4 regions of the Hymenobacter miniatus genome follow, and region 2 is predicted to be linked to each of the others. Evidence: riboswitches for the same ligand, from Rfam matches in the RefSeq annotation. Region 2 holds a riboswitch; each other region holds the start of a gene.
What was found. A riboswitch is a leader RNA that binds a small molecule or an ion and turns the genes downstream of it on or off. The one in region 2 is predicted to bind S-adenosylmethionine.
Positions count from the first base shown of each region.

Region 1: it holds a riboswitch for S-adenosylmethionine, as region 2 does, so the genes downstream of both, JAO73_RS18925 (O-acetylhomoserine aminocarboxypropyltransferase/cysteine synthase family protein) here and JAO73_RS13145 (ATP-grasp domain-containing protein) in region 2, are expected to answer to the same signal.
Region 3: it holds a riboswitch for S-adenosylmethionine, as region 2 does, so the genes downstream of both, JAO73_RS14470 (trans-sulfuration enzyme family protein) here and JAO73_RS13145 (ATP-grasp domain-containing protein) in region 2, are expected to answer to the same signal.
Region 4: it holds a riboswitch for S-adenosylmethionine, as region 2 does, so the genes downstream of both, metH (methionine synthase) here and JAO73_RS13145 (ATP-grasp domain-containing protein) in region 2, are expected to answer to the same signal.

Region 1 covers NZ_JAELXR010000014.1:91,993-96,655, reverse strand. Annotated here, with positions in the region: gene metX (homoserine O-acetyltransferase MetX) at 1-914, opposite strand, end outside; gene JAO73_RS18925 (O-acetylhomoserine aminocarboxypropyltransferase/cysteine synthase family protein) at 1,112-2,491, opposite strand; SAM riboswitch class I at 2,881-2,996, opposite strand; gene JAO73_RS18920 (LysM peptidoglycan-binding domain-containing protein) at 3,184-3,474, opposite strand; gene JAO73_RS18915 (hypothetical protein) at 3,658-4,080, shown strand; gene JAO73_RS18910 (erythromycin esterase family protein) at 4,244-4,663, shown strand, end outside.
Region 2 covers NZ_JAELXR010000007.1:220,708-225,370, reverse strand. Annotated here, with positions in the region: gene JAO73_RS13150 (TonB-dependent receptor plug domain-containing protein) at 1-1,748, shown strand, start outside; SAM riboswitch class I at 1,851-1,943, shown strand; gene JAO73_RS13145 (ATP-grasp domain-containing protein) at 2,302-3,297, shown strand; gene JAO73_RS13140 (LLM class flavin-dependent oxidoreductase) at 3,432-4,451, shown strand; gene JAO73_RS13135 (amino acid permease) at 4,554-4,663, shown strand, end outside.
Region 3 covers NZ_JAELXR010000008.1:238,166-242,828, reverse strand. Annotated here, with positions in the region: gene JAO73_RS14475 (D-alanyl-D-alanine carboxypeptidase/D-alanyl-D-alanine-endopeptidase) at 1-500, opposite strand, end outside; gene JAO73_RS14470 (trans-sulfuration enzyme family protein) at 678-1,880, opposite strand; SAM riboswitch class I at 2,023-2,137, opposite strand; gene JAO73_RS14465 (Na+/H+ antiporter) at 2,338-3,948, opposite strand; gene JAO73_RS14460 (hypothetical protein) at 4,080-4,253, opposite strand; gene pyrG (CTP synthase) at 4,415-4,663, shown strand, end outside.
Region 4 covers NZ_JAELXR010000004.1:316,367-321,029, reverse strand. Annotated here, with positions in the region: gene JAO73_RS08640 (SDR family oxidoreductase) at 1-86, shown strand, start outside; gene JAO73_RS08635 (molybdopterin molybdotransferase MoeA) at 194-1,417, shown strand; SAM riboswitch class I at 1,793-1,900, shown strand; gene metH (methionine synthase) at 1,972-4,663, shown strand, end outside.

The DNA.
Region 1 (4,663 bases), on a different contig from region 2:
GGAATGTGAGCGGCCAGCTCGCGCTGCTCACTCAGCGGAAACAGCACGTCGGACGTGATGCCCAGCACCAGCGTGCGAGCCCCGATGCGCCGCAGCGCCGCCGCCACGCCGCCCCGGCCGCGGCCCAGGTTGTGGCTGTCCATGCTGCGGCTCAGGGCCACGTAGCTATAGGCGTCGAAGCGGGCCACCAGCTTGTCGCCCTGGTAGCGTTGGTAGGTGCTGGCGCGGTGCTCGTGCGGCAGGTGGTCGTCGTCGGGGTCGGTTTGGGTGTCGGCGTAGGCCAAGTAGCTGCGGTAGCTGAGCAGGGCCATGGCGCGGGCGGCGCGCAGGCCTTCGTCGCCCCCGCCGGGCTGGCCGGCGGCGTAAGTGGGGTCGGCTTCAATGGCCAGGCGCTGGGCCTCGTTGAAGGCAATGCCCCAGGCCGAGTGCCGGGCGTTGGTGGCAATGACCACGAGGTGGTCGAACAAATCGGGCCGCTGCACGGCCCACTCCAAGGCCTGCTGCCCGCCCAGCGAACCGCCTATCAGGGTGTGAATGTCGGTGAGGCCCAGGTCCTGGCGCAGGGCCTCGTGCGCCGCCACCAGGTCGCGGATGGTCAGCCGCGGAAAGTGCTGGTAGCGCGGGCGGCCCGTGGCGGGGTCCGGGTCGCGTGGGCTGGTGCTGCCGTAGCAGGAGCCCAGCACGTTGGCGCACACAATGAAGTACTCGGCGGGGTCGTAGTAGCACCCCGGCCCCACCAGCCCCGGCCACCAGGCCAGCACGTCGGCGTTGGCCGTGAGGGCGTGGCACACCCACACCACGTTGTCGCGGTCCTCGTTGAGCTGGCCCCAGGTGCGGTAGGCCACGTGGGCCCCGGCCAGGGTTTCGCCGCTTTCAAGAAGCAGGTCGGGCAGGTGAAAAATATGGTCTGACATGGGTCATCAAGTGTAAAAAAGTCGCTGCAGAACCAGCGCACGAAACCGGCCCTTGGTATCTCACCCCCATCTTTCTCCAACAAACTGCAGGAAAGTGGGCCCGCCCGTGGGCTGGTTCTGCATCGACCTAACTAGCAAGAAGCCGCCAGCGAGACTGGCACCGGCCCACCAGGGGTGGCCCGCTGGCGGCGGTGGGGTTACACTTCCAGCGGCTGGGCGTGCTCTAATTCGGGCTCGGTCACGGCCTCGCCTTCCGTAGGCAGGCTGGCCGTATTGCCCACGGCGTCAAACGCGGCCTGCAAGTCGCCCTTGATGTCTTCAAAATGCTCGATGCCCACCGACAGGCGCAACGACGTGGGCGTGACGCCAGCGGCCAGTTGTTCCTCGTCGCTGAGCTGCTGGTGCGTGGTGGCCGAAGGCTGAATGATGAGCGTCTTAGCGTCGCCCACGTTGGCCAGGTGGCTGATAAGCTTGAGGTTATCGATGAACTGCGTGGCCGTTTCCTTGCTGCCTTTGATGCAGAAGCTCAGCACGCCGCCGAAGCCGCGCTTCAGGTATTTCTGCGCCAGGCGGTGGTAGGGGCTGCTGGGCAAGCCGGGGTAGTTCACGCTTTCCACCTGCGGGTGCTGCTCCAGCCAAGTCGCGATTTTGAGGGCGTTTTCCACGGTGCGCTCCACGCGCAGGCTCAGGGTTTCGAGTCCGATGAGCAGTTGGAAAGCGTTGAACGGGCTCTGCGAGGGGCCGAAGTCGCGCAGGCCTTCCACCCGGGCCCGTATGATGAAGGCGATGTTGCCAAACGGCCCGCCCTTGCCAAATACGTCGTTGAACACTAGGCCGTGGTAGCCTTCGCTGGGCTCGGTGAACTGCGGGAATTTGCCGTTGCCGAAGTCGTAGGTGCCGCCGTCCACAATCACGCCGCCGATGCTGGTGCCGTGCCCGCCAATCCACTTCGTGGCCGACTCTACCACGATGTGCGCGCCGTGCTCCAGGGGCCGAAACAGGTAGCCGCCCGCCCCAAAGGTGTTGTCCACAATCAGCGGCAGGTCGTGCCGGTTGGCAATGGCCGCAATGGCCTCAAAGTCCGGAATACTGAAGCTGGGGTTGCCAATGGTTTCGAGGTAAATGGCCTTGGTATTTTCGTCAATCAACTCCTCAAACGAGGCCGGGTTGTCGCCGTCGGCGAAGCGCACCTCGATGCCCAACCGCTTGAAGGCCACCTTAAACTGGTTGTAGGTGCCGCCGTAGAGGAAGGCCGTGCTCACGAAGTTGTCGCCGGCCTGCAGGATGTTGTTGAGGGCAATGAACTGCGCCGCCTGGCCCGAGCTGGTGGCCAGCGCGGCCACGCCGCCTTCCAGCGCCGCCACACGCTGCTCAAACACGTCGGTGGTCGGGTTCATGAGGCGGGTATAAATGTTGCCGAACTCTTTCAGAGCAAACAGGTTGGCGCCGTGCTCGGCGTTCTTGAACACGTAGCTGGTGGTTTGGTGAATGGGCACCGCGCGCGAGCCGGTGGTGGGGTCGGGCTGCTGGCCGGCGTGGAGTTGCAGGGTTTCGAAGTGCAGGGATTGAGCGGACATGATGGGGGAATGGTTGAAGGTTGAAAAACCGGAATGAGTTGATAGAGAAAGGCGCTAATTGGCTTGTTCATAAGCACTTGAAGCGCAGCAAGTCCCCGAAGTGTGCCCGTGCTGAAGCGGCGGCCTGGTGCGCGCCGAACGTGCCGAAAAGGCGCGCGACGGCCCCGAGAAGCCACCAGAAAATCCAGAAAGGAGGGGAGGGGGTGCCTAAGCCGAAATCAGCTTAGCAACAACACGGGCAGCAACAGCACATTCGCATTCGGGCGAACGGCGCGGCCGGCATGCAACGGCCCGGGGCCGAAACAGAAAAACCCGAAGCCCCGGCGCGCAAAGCAGCCGCAGGAGTCGGGTTGGGAAAGGCGAAACGAGAAGAATTTTCCATGGCACTCGAGTCATATGCCCCAGCGCGGCCAACGCCGCAGTGGGTAGGAATTGGCACCTTTCACAGGAAGGAAGGTTGCCAGCGGGTCAGGGAGCCTAGTCTCTCGCCGCTTCTGTATAAAACGTAAAACTTCCCGCCGTTAGCAGGGAGTACCGGGTTGGTGGGGGCAAATGTACGAGAGAAATTTTTGGACGGGCAAGCAAGCAGGGCGAAATAAATTTTTCGCTGGCCGTTTTCGGACCCGCCCAAACACAAAAAAGCCACCCTGAAACAGAGTGGCTTTTCTCACCTTTTTTCTGCAAAAAAGTACCTAGAGACTAGGTAGGGTTAACACCTGGCCGACTTCGATATGGTCAGGGTTACTGCCGATGGTGGCCTTGTTGGCCTCGTATATCTGATGCCACTTGGCGGCATCGCCGTAGTGGTGTTTGGCAATTTTAGACAGCGAGTCACCGCTTACCACGGTGTACGAATCGCCGGCGGCGGCTGGATTGGCATTGGCCGCGTTTCCGAAAAAATCAGTGCCGCCAGCAGCCGGCTTCGCTGCGGGCTCTACGGGTTTTTGCTCGCCTTTGTCGCTGAGAAAATCAAAGAGTCCCATGGATTTGTTCCGTTTGATGAAAAAAAAATTGAATGAGCCGCCCCGTGGGGTAGCCAACAGGGCCCATATACGGGCCGGCTCCGACGAGGTTACGGCGTAAACTCTTTTGCTTGCGGGTCCGTAAGCCGACGAGTTTGCAACCGCAGGCTTTCTCATTCTTTCACCATTCTTCTTTTTGTGCTCATGAAACTTCAGTCCCTTTTTTCGCTCCGTTATTTCGCCAGCCTGTTGCTGTTGGTGTCGTTGTTTGTCACGGCGTGTGGCAACGACAAAGGCAAGGTAGAAGGCGTGAATATGCTGTACGGCACCGATAGCAAGGTATGGAAAACTGCTAAAGAAACCGATGCCAGTGGCGACAAAGTAAAGCAAACTGACGCGCAAAAACAGCAGGAGCTTCACGTTTTTGCCAACGGCAACTACACCATGACCGACGGCGCCGCCGGTGCCGTGTCGGGCAAGTACACCTTTGACCAGGCCGGTAAAACCATCACCTTCACCCCCGAAGGCAGCGCTACGGCCAACACTTTCGCCGTAGAAACCCTCACCGACGACAAGCTCACGCTGAAGTCGGCCGACGGCGCCACGCTGATGCTGGAAAAGGACTAGGCATCGCCACCAATTCTACAAAAAGCCCCGAACCACAGTGGTTCGGGGCTTTTTTTGTTGTTCAACAGTCGGGCTCAAGCCCGGGCCCAGCGGGAAAAGGCCAGTAACTTGCCGCCACTTTCCGAACTGCACCAAGCAGCCTTCCCACTTTTTTCTGCTACGCATGCTGATTGATTGCAAGGCGGCGGCCCTGGCGGGGGCGCTGCTGCTGGCGGGCGCATTCGCCCAGGCCCAGGCCCCCGCGCCCCTGCCCACCCACGCGGTGCGCAGCATTGCCCCAACCGATACCGATTTTCGGGACCTGGATTTTTTGAAAGCCGAAATCGGCCCGGCGCGGGTGGTGATGCTGGGCGAGCCCACTCACGGCGAAGGCAACGTGTTCGAGGCCAAAATCCGGCTGTTGCGCTTTCTGCGCGAGCAGATGGGCTTCACCACGGTGGCGTTCGAGAGCGGGTTTTATGACTTGCACAAGGCCCAGCAGGCGCTGGAAGCCGGCCGGCCGGCGCCGGAGGCCCTTGGCAACAGCGTGTTTGGGGTGTGGACTTCGACGCAGGAATTCCAGGGCGTGCTGCCGTTGGTGGGC
Region 2 (4,663 bases):
CCCTGGAAGTGCAGAGCCGCGGCAATTTTGGCACCCAGGCCGACATCACCCTGCGCGGCTCCACCTTCAACCAAGTCCTGATTCTGCTGGACGGCATGCGGCTGAACGACCCGCTCACCGGGCACTTTGCGGGCTACTTTCCCATCGCGCCGGCCGAGATTGAGCAGATTGAAGTGGTGCGCGGCCCGGGCGCGGCCCTCTACGGCCCCGACGCCGTGGGCGGCTTCGTCAACATCGTAACCAAAACCTTTGCCGCCACCCACCGCCCCGATGCCCTGGAGCTGGGCGGGACCTTCCTGGCCGGCGAGTACGACCTGAAAAGCACCAACGCCGGCTTCTACGGCCAGGAAAAGGGGCTGCGCCTGGCCGGTGGCATCCTCAACAACACGGCCAGCGGCCAGCAGCTGAACCTGCCCGGCGGCGGGCGCAACGATTTCAAGCTCAATACTTATTCGCTGTCGGGCGCTTACCAGATTAGCGACAAGCTGAGTGCCGCGGCCCGCGCCAGCTTCGACCGGCGCGACTACAATGCCCAGAATTTCTACACCACCGCAGCCGGCGACCGAGCCCGCGAAACCACGGCGCGCGACTGGTACCAGGGCCAGCTGCGCTACGACTGGAGCGCCCGCGCCCGCACCGAGCTGCAGTTGGTGAGCACCGCCAGCACCGACTACTATCTCTACACGCCCGCTTCGGTGGCCAGCAGCCACCTCATGCACTACCTCAACGTGCAGGGCCAGCACCAACTTACCTTCTCGGACAAGGTGCGCCTGACCCTGGGCGGCCAGGCCGACCGCCGCGCCGTGCGCAGCAACGACCAGGGCCGCCACGCCGTGTGGCACCAGGGCGCCTTTGCCGTGGCCGGCCTCACCCCAACCCCGGGCCTGAGCCTGACGGCCGCCCTGCGCCTCGACCACGACCAAGCCTACGGCACCGAAGTGGTGCCTCAGCTCACGGCCAGCCAGCAGGTGGGGGAGAAGCTCACGGTGCGCGGCGCCGTGGGCCGGGCCATTCGGGCCGCCAATTTCACGGAGCAATACTACTCGTCCATCCGCCCCGGCACGGTGCCCTCGGGCTTCAACATCGGCAACCCCAACCTCAGCGCGGAGCGCACCTGGAGCTACGAGGGCGGGCTTGATTTTCAGCCCCTGCCGGTGCTCACGCTGCGCGCCACTTACTTCAACCGCTACGGCCGCAACCTGATTGACTACGTGGGCCAATCCGGCAGCCAGGTAATTGAAACCACGGGCCTCACCAACCTCAACCCCGCCGCCACCTACCGGCTGGCCCAAAACCTGTTTGCCGTGACTACTCAGGGCCTGGAGCTGGAAGCCACCGCCCGCGCCCAACTGGCGCCCCAGCTGCGGCTCGACGGCAGCGTGGGCTACACCTATACCCAGTTGGACGTGGCCGGCGACGTGGTGTCGCAGTACCTGAGCAACGTGGCCAAGCAGCTGATTACCGGCAACGTGAGCTTGACGCACCGGCGCTTCAGCGTGGGCGTGGGGGGCGTGTACAAGCAGCGCGCCGGCCAGCGCACCACTCCCAGCGCCACCGTCAACGACGCGGAGCTGACGCCCAGCTACGTGGTGATAAACGGCCGCCTCGACGTGGCGCTGCTGCCCGGGCGCGTGTGGGTGGTGGGGCAGGCCCAAAACCTGTTCAATGCGCAGTATTCCGACTTGCTGGGGGCCCAGATGCCCGGTCGCTGGCTGATGGCCGGTGTGCGGCTGGCCCTGCGCAACTAGCGCCTACCGTCCCCTCAAAAACAGCAGAAGCCCCCGATTTGGAACAAGTCGGGGGCTTCTGCTGTATCTTTGCCGTATCAATTCTTTCTCCCTGAAGGATTGTTTTTATACAGAGGCGCTGAGAGACAGGCTCTACGACGCGCCGGCAACCACCCGCAACCGCGGGCACGGTGCCAATTCCTGACCATATAAAAACAAGTTGCCGTGGAAGCCCCCAACAACCAACCCGTTTTTCTTGCCGCTTTTCGTGCCCGCGCCGCTGCCATGCGTTGCGTTGGCATGGCGTGTTGTTGCTGTTGTTGTCCGGCCTAACCCGCTGTAGTTTTTTCATCGCGGGTAGCCAAAGCTGAGTCCGGAGCAAGTTGGCTTCGCCGGGCCGCCGTGTGCGGCGTCCGGCTTGCCTGCCCGCCTCGGCGTTTCGGCCTCTTCCGACCCCGGCTCAGCGCCTTGCTCTGCGCAATTCCATTCCTGTCTCATGTCGGGCTTTGCCAGTTCACCACCTGCGTTGAGCAGCGTGCCCGCTTGCCTACGTTTCAACCCCCTCATTTCCATTATGTCTGCTGCTCAAAAGCCCATTGGCATCTACTTCGAACACCCCGAATGGTTCAAGCCGCTCTTCGCAGAGCTGGACCGCCGCGGGCTGCCCTACGAGAAAATTGATGCCGCCCACCACCTCTTCAATCCCGCCGAAAAGGAAAGCCGCTACAGCCTCGTGGTCAACCGCATGAGCTCCTCGGCCTACCTGCGCGGGCACGGGCAGGGCATTTTTCACACGGCGGGCTACGCCACGCATTTGGAGCGCATTGGCACGCGCATCATCAACGGCTCGGCGGCCACGGCCATCGAGACCAACAAGGCCCGGCAGCTGTCGCTGTTCGAGTCGCTTGGCCTGAAATACCCGAAGTCGTTTGTGATTAACCACGCCTCGCGGGCCGTCGACGCCGCCCGCGAGCTGCGCTTCCCGGTGGTGGTGAAGGTGAACATCGGCGGCAGCGGCGCGGGCATCATCCGCTTCGACACGCTGGAAGGCCTGCAGGCCGCCGTCGACAACAACCAGATTGACCTCGGCATCGACCAGACCGCGCTGGTGCAGGAATACGTGACGCCCCGCGGCGGCCACATCCACCGCGTCGAAACGCTGGACGGCAAGTTTCTCTACGCCATGAAGGTGTACACCACCGGCGAAAGCTTCAACCTGTGCCCGGCCGAAATCTGCCAGATTCCGGAGGAGCAGTCGGCCGAGTTCTGCCTGACCGAAGCGCCCAAGAAGGGCATTCAGGTGGAGGCCTTCACGCCGCCAGCCGAGGTGATTGCCGCTGTGGAGCGCATCGTGGCCGCCGCCAAAATTGACGTGGGCGGCATCGAATACTTGATTGACGACCGCACCGGCGACGTCCTGTTCTACGACATCAACGCCCTGTCCAACTTCGTGGCCGACGCCGTGAACGTGGTCGGCTTCGACCCCTACGCCCGGTTTGTGGACTACCTGGAGTCGCAGCTGCCCGCGGCCGTGGCCACCACGGCGCCGGCCGAGCTGGCCACCGCTTAACGCCCCAACAACCCGGTCCCCGCGCGGAGTTTGCCGGAGCATTTCTACCGCTTCGTTGCAGCGAAGTTGCCCACTCACCAGGTAGGAGTGCTTCGGCAAGCTCCGCAGGAGGACCCCTCAAAATCGCCAACAGCATGAAATTTGGATATTGGATGCCCATTTTCGGGGGCTGGCTGCGCAACGTCGAAGACGAGCAGATGCCCACCGACTGGAGCTATGTGAAGCAGCTGGCGCAGCGCAGCGAGGCCTGGGGCTACGACCTCACGCTGATTGCGGAGCTGTACTTGAACGACATCAAGGGCACCGAGGCGCCGTCGTTGGAAGCCTGGAGCACGGCCGCTGCGCTGGCCGCCGTCACCGAGCAGCTGGAAATCATGGTGGCCGTGCGCCCCACCTTCCACAACCCCGCGCTGCTGGCCAAGCAGGCCGCCAACATCGACCTGATTGCTCCCGGCCGCCTGTCGCTCAACGTGGTGAGCAGCTGGTGGCGCGACGAGGCCACCAAATACGGCCTGCACTTCGAGCAGCACGACGACCGGTACGCCCGCACCAAAGAGTGGCTCGACGTGGTGACCAACGTGTGGAAGCAGGACCATTTCAGCTACCAGGGCAAGTACTACCAAGTGGCCGACAACATCTTGCAGCCCAAGCCGGCCAAGGCGCCGTTCCTGTACGCCGGCGGCGAGTCGGAGGCTGCTAAAGACCTCATTTCGAGCCAGTGCGACGGCTACGTGATGCACGGCGACTCGCCGGAACAAATTGGGGCCCGCATTGCCGACATGCGCCGCCGCCGCGAGCAGAAAGGCCTCCCGCCCATGAAGTTTGGCGTGGCCGGCTACACCGTGGTGCGCGATACCGAGCAGGCCGTGAAAAAGGAGCTCGACCGCATCACCAACGTGCAGGCGTCGGCTTCGGGCTACGGCAACTACCAGCAGTGGCTGGCCGGCACGCAGCTGGAGCAGCAGGTGTCGCTGCAGGATTATTCGGTGTCGAACCGCGGCCTGCGCACGGGGCTCACCGGCACGCCCGCCCAGCTGCAGGACCGCATCGGGGCCTTCGAGCAGGTGGGCGTGGACTTCTTCCTGCTGCAAGCCAGCCCGCAACTGGAGGAGATGGAGCGGTTTTCGGAGTCGGTTATTCAGGTGTTGGCGTAACCCACGCCAGCACCGGAGAAACGTCATGCCTCGCTGTGCGCTGCATGACGTTCTATTTTTTCGTCATTCAACGTGCCCCGGTTGGCGCGTTCACCCATTTTCATGCTTAAAAAATCACTCGAGCTGCTTCGTGCCGAAGCGGCCGAAACGGGGGCTAACACCCTCAAGCGCAGCCTTAACGGCATCAGCCTCGTTGCCATTGGCATCGGCGT
Region 3 (4,663 bases), on a different contig from region 2:
CCATAGTCGTCCCAGGTCCAGCTGGGGCCGAAGGGCGTCACGCATTTGATGTCGCAGTAGGCCAGCACTTTCTCGGGGCGGTTCAGCAAAAAGCTGTAGGCGCGGCGGCTGGGCACGTCGCCGTGCAGCAGCGTGGGGTCGCCGGTGCCCTGGAAAAACAGCGTGTCGCGGCGTGAGAAGTAGCGCAGGCTCGGCAGCGAATCACCGAGCAGGTGCAGCCCGGCATAAAAGCTGAACAGCTTCATGTTGCTGGCCGGGGTGAAGTATTTGGCTTCTTGGTAGCCGTAGAACGGCTTCGTGCTGTCGGCATAGGCCAAGCTCAGGCCCACCTGGTGCTGGCGCAGGATGGCCGAGCTATTCAGCAACGAATCGAGCCAGGGCAGCGGCCGGCCCGGCGCCGTGGCGGCGGTGGCCGGCGGGGTGGTGGCGGTTTGCGCGCAAGCCGGCAGCTGGGTGGCCCCCAGCGTCAGCAGCAACAGAAAATACAGGGAACGTAGCATCGGCCGCAACTTACGCAACAGACACGGTCGGGGAGGCTTTTATGGCCCAAATCATGCTTGGCGCCCAAAAATCGGCCGAATAAAACGGCCGCCATTGGGCCCGGTGGCGGCTCCCGTAACGGCGGGCGGCCACTGACTGGCTTCTTCGCGCAGCCAGCCTGCCGCCCGCCGTTGCGGCTAGGCCAGCACGGCCTCTGCTTCGGGCACCGCCAGCGGTGCGCTGGCCGCGGCAGCGCCCAAGCCATCGAGCGCCTGCGCCAAATCCGCAATGAGGTCGTCGGCGGCCTCCAGGCCAATGGAGAGGCGCAGCAGGCTGTCGGCAAAGCCGGCGGCGCGGCGCTGCTCGGCCGGGATGGCCGTGTGCGTCATCGAAGCCGAATGGCACACCAGGCTCTTGCCGCCGCCCAGGCTCACGGCCAGCTTGAAGTAGTTCAGGCTGGTGGCAAGTTGCGTGGCCGCGTCCACGGTGTCGTCTTTCAGCACCAGCGCGATGATGCCGCCAAAACCGTCGGGCTGCTGCTGCCGGGCCAGGCCGTGGTTGGGGTGCGATTCCAGCCCGGGGTAATACACAGCCTGGATTTCGGGGCGGCTTTGCAGGAAGCGGGCCACCTGCAGGGCCGCGCTGCAGTGCCGGGCAATGCGCAAATGCAGGGTTTCGAGCCCGCGAATCACCAAAAACGAATCGAACGGCCCCAGTATGGCCCCCGAGGCGTTTTGAATGAACTGGATTTGCTTGCCCAGCTCTTCGGTAGCTGCCACCACGGCGCCGGCAATCAAATCGGAATGGCCGCCCAAATACTTGGTGGCGCTGTGCACCACCAAATCGGCGCCCAGCAGAATGGGCTGCTGCAGCACGGGCGAAGCAAAGGTGTTGTCGACGCACAGCCAGGCACCGGCGGCGTGGGCCAGCTCGGCCAGCCCGGCAATGTCGGAGACTTTGAGCGTGGGGTTCGAGGGCGTCTCCAGCCACACCAGCTTGGTGCGCTCGGTGATGGCGGCCTGCACCTGGGCCAGGTCGGCGGTGTCGCAATACACGATGTCGATGCCGAAACGGCGGTACACGTGCTCAAACAGGCGGAAGGCCCCGCCGTAGATGTCGTCGATGGCCACAATCTGGTCGCCGGTCGAGAGCAACTTCAGCACGGCATCGATGGCGGCCATGCCGCTGGCAAAGGCGTAGGCCGAATGGCCGTGCTCGAGGCCGGCCAGCAGCTGCTCCAGGGCGCTGCGGGTGGGGTTGGCGGTGCGGGAGTAGTCGTAGCCCTTGTGCACGCCCGGCGACTCCTGCACGAAGGTACAGGTCTGGTATATCGGCACCGCGAGGGCACCGGTTTGTTCGTCGACGGGAAAGGACTGAATGAGGCGGGTGGAGGCTTGCATGAGGCAATGAGCGTTTTGTGGCTGAGACGAAAACGCACCCGGGTACCTAAGCACTTTCAAGATTTCTTACCGAAAGGGCACAAAAAAAGCCCTTCCGACAAGTCAGAAGAGCACCACCGCTGCAGTCGGGGAACATCTTGTAGACTTATCTTCTCCTGAACCGGCCGAAACTGATTCAGAACAGGATTTAGCACCTGGTATTGCTACTGGTTGCTAAGGCATCGCAGGGCCTGTCCCTCCGCCTTTCTTGATAAGTGCCCCGATTAGGGAGCGTGCCGCAAAGATAGCGGCGGCCTGAAACGACGCAAGCGAGGGAGTGGAAAAAATAATCAGCACTTCCTGCAGAGCGCAGCGAAGCATCTCGCGTGTGGTAGTAATTTAATTGATATTAGTTGAAGCAGGCGAGATGCTTCGCTGCGCTCTGCATGACGTTCCGTTATCAGCCGGCCGCCCTCCCCTACCGCTCAATGTGCTTCACCTTGGCCTCGTCCAGGTCCAGTTGGGCTTCCTGCTGGCGCAGCACTTCGTCGTCGAAGCTGTCGTGGTGGCGCAGGTGGGCCAGGGCCTCGCGCTCCACGTTCAGCACATCGAGCAGCACGAGGTGGTACTGGCGCAGGGCGTCGCGGCCGGCCTGGTCGGTTTCCAGCGCGTTGAGGGTGCGGGTGGTGAGGTTGATTTCGGTTTGCATGCGCTGCTGCAGGCGGGCAATCAGCTCGTTGGCTTCCGTTTCGGCGGCGTAGTGGCGCTGCAGGTGCTTCACGGCCGCGGTGCGCAGGTGCAGGCGCACGCCGGCTTCCTGCTCTTCGAGGGGCATGCGGTCGTCGCGCTCGGCAATCCGGGTGAAGCGGATGATGGCCGGCAGCGTGAGCCCCTGCAGCACCAGCGTGACCAAAATGACCACAAATGTGATGAACAGAACGAGGTTGCGCTGCGGGAACTGCAGGCCGTCGTTGGTCATCAGCGGCACCGATAGCGCCGAGGCCAGCGACACCACCCCGCGCATGCCCGCCCAGCCCAGCACCAGCGTGCCCTGCCAGCCGGGGCTGGGCTCGGCATTGCGGATGCTTTTGCTCAAATAGCGCGGAATGAACGCCGCCGGGTACATCCACAGCAGCCGAATGACAATGACCAGCCCGCTCATCAGCAAACCGTAGGCAATGCCTTGCTGCAAAGAGTATTCGCCCAGCCCTTCCACCGCAATGGGCAACTGCAGGCCAATGAGAATGAACACCAGCCCATTCAGCACGAAGCTCACGCTGGCCCACACGCTGTTGGCCTGCAGGCGGGTGTTGGCGTCGAACACCCGGTGCGACAGGTGCGAAAGCAGCAACCCGCCGCTCACCACCGCCAGCACGCCCGAAAAGTGGAATTCCTCGGCCAGCAAATACATCACGTAGGGCGCCATGAAGGTGAGCACCGTGTTGATGCTGGGCGTGGTGGGCAGGTACTTGTGAATGAGGTAGAAGCCGTAGGCCACGCCCAGCCCCACCGCCAGCCCCATGCCGCTCACCAGCAGAAAGCTGGTGGCCGCCTCCTGCCACACAAACACGCCCGACGACACCGCCAGCAACGCAAACCGAAACACAATCAGGCTGCTGGCGTCGTTAATCAGGCTCTCACCTTCCAGAATAGCCGTCACCCGCCGCGGCACCTTGATGCCGCGCAGCACTGAAGTGGCCGCCACTGCATCGGGCGGCGAAATGATGCCCCCGAGCAGGAACCCCAGCCCCAGCGTAAACCCCGGAATGACGGCCCGCGCCACGTAGGCCACAATGGCCGAAGTAAAGGCCACCAGCCCAAACGCGAGCAGCCCAATGGCCCGACGCCAGCGCCAGAAATCGTTCCAGGAGGTGGTCCAGGCCGCCTCGTAGAGCAGCGGCGGCAGGAAAATCAGGAATATTAAATCGGGCGCAATGGCCACCCGCGGCAGGCCGGGCACAAAGCTGAGCGCCAGCCCACCCAACACCAGAAAAATGGGGTAGGAAATGCGCAGCTGCTGCGCCAGCATCACCAGCAGAAACACGACGAACAGCAGGCCGAGAACGAGGAGCAGGGTTTCGTGCAACATGGGGCCGGGTTGTATTTACCAGCCCAAAGAAACACCCGGCCGCGCCAGCCAACGAAACGGCTTGCCCAAGCGCGCTGTGCTTCAGCGGGCGCGACGAAGCAGGATGACGAAACGCTTGGGCGCGTTCTATTCTACCGGTGCCACAGCTGGCGGCCCGCCGTGGGCCGCTTGGGCCGGTCGAAAAGCACCACGTAGAGCACGCCCAGCAACGGCGTGAGCAGCAAGGCCGTGAGCAGGCGCAAGTGCCAGTAGTGCACCGGGCTCAGGCCCCAGCTCTGGACGAGGTGATTGATGAAATGTGCCATAAACTAAATGTATTAATTCCCAGCAACTTTTGCAATCGTTTGCGGAAATACCCGCCTCTTTTTTGCGGGCCGTCACGGGCTAGCCGCGGCGGCATTGGTGGCCCGGCCGCGCATTTTTTTCCGCCATCCCAACTTTGGGCGCCGTACTTTTGACTCCCGTCATGCCCGAACGCTCCAACCCCTCCCCCAGCGCGTCGGCAGCGAAATACATTTTCGTTACCGGCGGCGTCACTTCTTCACTCGGCAAAGGAATCATTTCCGCTTCGCTGGCCAAGCTTCTGCAGGCCCGCGGCTTCCGAGTCACCATCCAGAAGTTCGACCCTTACATCAACATCGACCCCGGTACGCTGAACCCGTACGAGCACGGCGAGTGCTACGTGACCGACGACGGCGCCGAAACCGACCTCGAC
Region 4 (4,663 bases), on a different contig from region 2:
AGCGCGGCTTCACCGTGTTCCAGTCAACGGAGGATTCCTTCTTTGATTTGTTTGCCCAGCTGCGCGAGGACCGGTTGATTCCGTAGCGTCAACGAAAAAATACTTAGCCCGTCATGCTGAGCGCAGCCGAAGCATGACGGGCTGTTTTCTTTGACCTGCGTTCCCCCTGTTCCGCACCGCAACAAAATTCTCCATGCTCACTCCCGCCGAAGCCACGGCCCGCGTACTCGCCACGGCCCGCCCCCTGCCGACTGAAACCGTCGCCCTGCCCCACGCCGCTGGCCGCATCCTGGCCGAGACGCTGACGGCCGACCGCGACTTCCCGCCCTTCAACCGGGTGGCCATGGACGGCATTGCGGTGGCCCACGCCGCCTGGGCCGGGGGCCAGACCGAGTTTGAAATCCAACACGCCCAGTACGCCGGCGCCCCGCCCCGGCCGCTGCTCAGCCCCCGGCAAGCAGTGGAGGTGATGACGGGCGCCGTGCTCCCCGCCGGTACCGATGTGGTGGTCCGTTACGAGGACATCCTGCTGCACGACAACCGCGCCACCGTCCAGATTCCGCCGCCCGAAGCCCCCGGCGTCAACATCCACCACCAGGCCGCCGACCGCCGCGCGGGCGAGGCCCTGCTGCTGCCCGGCACCCGCCTCGGGCCCGCCGAACTGGCCGTGGCCGCCACCGTGGGCGCCGCCGAAATGCAGGTAACGCGCGCCGCCCGCGTGGCCGTAGTGAGCACCGGCGACGAGCTGGTGGGCATTCAGGAAACGCCGCTGCCGCACCAGATTCGGCGGTCTAACGCCTATGCCTTGCAGGCGCTTTTCGGCCAGCAGGGGGCCGACGTTTCCCTGTTCCACCTGCCCGATGCGCTGGACGAACTGCGCGACGGCCTCACCAAAATTCTGGGCGCGGGCTTCGACGCCGTGGTGCTGAGCGGCGCCGTGAGCAAGGGCCGCGCCGACCACCTGCCGGGCCTGCTGCGCGAACTGCACGTCAGGGAAATATTTCACGAAGTGCAGCAGCGGCCGGGCAAGCCGCTGTGGTTTGGGGCGCGGGCCGGCGGGCCGGTGGTGTTTGGGCTGCCCGGCAATCCGGTGTCGACTTTCATCACGGCCTGCCGCTACGTGCGGCCCTGGCTGCGCGCCGTGCAACAGCCCGAAGGCGCCGCCGAAGCGGCCGCCACGGACGAGGCCCCGCAACCGGCCGTGCTCACCGCGAACATCAATTTCAAGCCCCCGCTCACGCACTTCGTGCCCGTGCGTCTGGCCGTGGACGCCGAGGGCCGCCGTCTGGCCACGCCGTTGCGCGTGGGCGGCTCCGGCGACATGATGGGGCTTGTGGGCGCCACCGCATTTCTGGAGCTGCCGCCCGAGCCGGCCGTGTTTGCGGCGGGCAGCGCGTGGCCGGCGTGGGCGCTGTAGGCCGGATGTTGGGGAACCTCCGTGCGCTGGCTCCGTAAAGCAACGGGAGCCGCAGCGCCAGCGGCTGAGTGTTGAAGGTGGCCCGGCGCATTGGCCACCGTCTTTTTTCTCACCGCAACCCACCCGATTATGCCGACGAAAAAAGCAAGCACCGCCAAAAAAGACCCCTGCTGGAAAGGCTACGAGCAGGAGGGCACCAAGAAAAAGGACGGCAAAACCGTCCCCAATTGCGTGAAGAAAGACTAGCCTTCGTTCTTTTCGTTATGCCAAACGGCCCCGGCCTGCGCCCTTGTTGGCGTGGGCCGGGGCCGCAGTTTTTTGGTCTGATTTCGACGTGGGGTTGTTTTTGTGGCAGTGTTGTATCTTCGTCCTACGCTGCTATCCAGAAAGACCGAGGGACCGGGCCCGATGACGTCTTGGCAACCTACCGCGAGTAGGTGCCAACTCCCGTTTCACCGCCGTTTTGGTGAAAGAAGATGACAGCCGGAACTGTGCGCCTGCGCACGGGTTTCTTTCTGGATACGCGCTTCCGTAGCTATTCGCCCCCGAAAGAAATGTCCACTGCCACCCTCGCCGCCCCCTCTCCCCTTCCCGAGCTGCTCCGCCAGCGCCTGCTGATTCTCGATGGCGCCATGGGCACCATGATTCAGCGCCATCTGCTCACGGAGGAGGATTTCCGCGGCACGCGCTTCGCCGACCACCCCAAGCCCCTGCGCGGCAACAACGACCTGCTGAGCCTGACGCGGCCCGACATCATCAAGGGCATTCACGCCGAGTACTTCGCCGCCGGGGCCGACATGGTGGAAACTAACACCTTCTCCGGCACTACCATTGCGCAGGCCGACTATGGGCTGGAGCACATTGTGTACGAGCTGAATTACGAGTCGGCCCGCCTGGCCCGCGAGGCGGCCGACGAGTACAGCACGCCCGAGCGGCCGCGCTTCGTGGCCGGCGCCGTGGGCCCCACCAACCGCACCGCCTCGCTCTCGCCCGACGTGAACCGGCCCGGCTTCCGCGCCGTGACCTTCGACGAGCTGGCCACGGCTTACCTGGAGCAAGTGCGCGGCCTCGTGGACGGCGGCGTGGACACGCTGCTCATCGAAACCATCTTCGACACGCTGAACGCCAAAGCCGCGCTCTACGCCGTGCAGAAGTTCTTCGACGAAGGCGGCCGCGTGGTGCCCGTCATGATTTCGGGCACCATCACCGACGCCTCGGGCCGCACGCTGAGCGGCCAGACGGTGGAGGCATTCTGGAACTCTATCCGCCACCTGCCGCTGCTGAGCGTGGGCCTGAATTGCGCCCTCGGGGCCCACCAGCTCAAGCAGTACGTGGAGGAATTGAGCCGCATTTCCGACGTGCACATTTCGGCTTATCCCAACGCGGGTTTGCCCAACGCTTTTGGTGGGTATGATGAATCGGCGCAGGAATTTGCGGCGCTGGTGGAGGAATATCTGAAGGAAGGCATCGTGACGGTGGTGGGTGGTTGTTGTGGCACCACGCCCCAGCACATTGCCGAGCTGAGCAAGCTGGCCGAGAAATACCAGCCCCGCCAATTGCCCTCCGTACCCACGCCTTCCACGCGCCTGAGCGGACTGGAGCCGTTTACCATCAAAGAGGAAAGCCTGTTCGTGAACGTGGGCGAGCGTTGCAACGTGACGGGTTCGCGCGCTTTCGCCCGCCTCATTCGCACCGGCGCGTACGAGGAAGCCCTGGCCGTGGCCCGCCTGCAAGTGGAAGAAGGCGCCCAGGTGCTCGACATCAACATGGACGAGGGCATGCTCGATTCGGAGCAGGTGATGACGACGTTTCTGCACCTCATCGCCTCGGAGCCCGACATTGCGCGGGTGCCCGTCATGATTGACTCCTCGAAGTGGAGCGTGCTCGAAGCCGGCCTGAAATGCGTGCAGGGCAAGAGCATCGTGAACTCCATCTCGCTGAAAGAAGGCGAGGCGGCCTTCCGCGAGCGGGCCCACACGGTGCGCCAGTACGGCGCGGCCGTGGTGGTGATGGCCTTCGACGAAAACGGCCAGGCCGACTCGCTGGCGCGCCGCATCGAAATCTGCCAGCGCAGCTACGACATTCTGACGAAGGAAGTGGGCTTCGACCCGTCCGACATCATTTTCGACCCCAACATCCTGACCGTGGGCACGGGCATGGACGAGCACCGCAACTATGCGCTCGACTTCATCGAGGCCGTGCGCTGGATTAAGACGAACCTGCCCGGCGCGCTCACCAGCGGCGGCATTTCGAACATTTCGTTCTCCTTCCGCGGCAACGACGTGGTGCGCGAGGCCATGCACACGGCCTTCCTCTACCACGCCATCCGGGCCGGCCTGGACATGGGCATCGTGAACCCCGGCCAGCTCGGCGTGTACGATGAAATCGAGCCCCATTTGCTGGAATTGGTTGAAGACGTGCTGCTCAACCGCCGCGCCGACGCCACCGAGCGCCTGGTGGAATTTGCCGACACGGTGAAACAGAAGGACAAGGCCGAAGTGAAAGCCGACGAGTGGCGCAGCCTGCCGGTGCAGGAGCGCCTGTCGCACGCGTTGGTGAAGGGCATTACCGAGTTTATCGACGAAGACACCGAGGCCGCCCGCCGGGAGCTGGCCCGCCCGCTCGACGTGATTGAGGGCCCGCTGATGGCCGGCATGAACGTGGTGGGCGACCTGTTCGGGGCCGGCAAAATGTTCCTGCCGCAGGTAGTGAAATCGGCCCGCGTGATGAAAAAGGCGGTGGCCTACCTGGAGCCGTATCTGCTGGCCGATAAGCAGGGCTCGGACCGCCAGACGGCCGGCAAAATCCTGATGGCCACGGTGAAGGGCGACGTGCACGACATCGGCAAGAACATTGTGGGCGTGGTATTGGCCTGCAACAACTTCGACATCGTGGACCTCGGCGTGATGGTGCCGCTGGAGAAAATTCTTGACGAAGCCCAGAAGCAAAACGTGGACGTCATTGGCCTGTCCGGCCTCATCACGCCCTCGCTCGATGAAATGGTGTACGTGGCCCAGGCCATGGAAAAGCGCGGCATGAAAACGCCCCTGCTCATTGGCGGGGCTACTACCTCGCGCCTGCACACGGCCGTGAAAATCGCGCCCGCCTACAGCGGCGCCGTGGTGCACGTGAACGACGCCTCGCGCTCGGTGGGCGTGGCGGCCGGCCTGCTCGGCTCGGGCGAACACGCCTACGCCCAGACCGTGGCCGACGACTACGCCGCCCTGCGCGCCGACTACGCCAGCC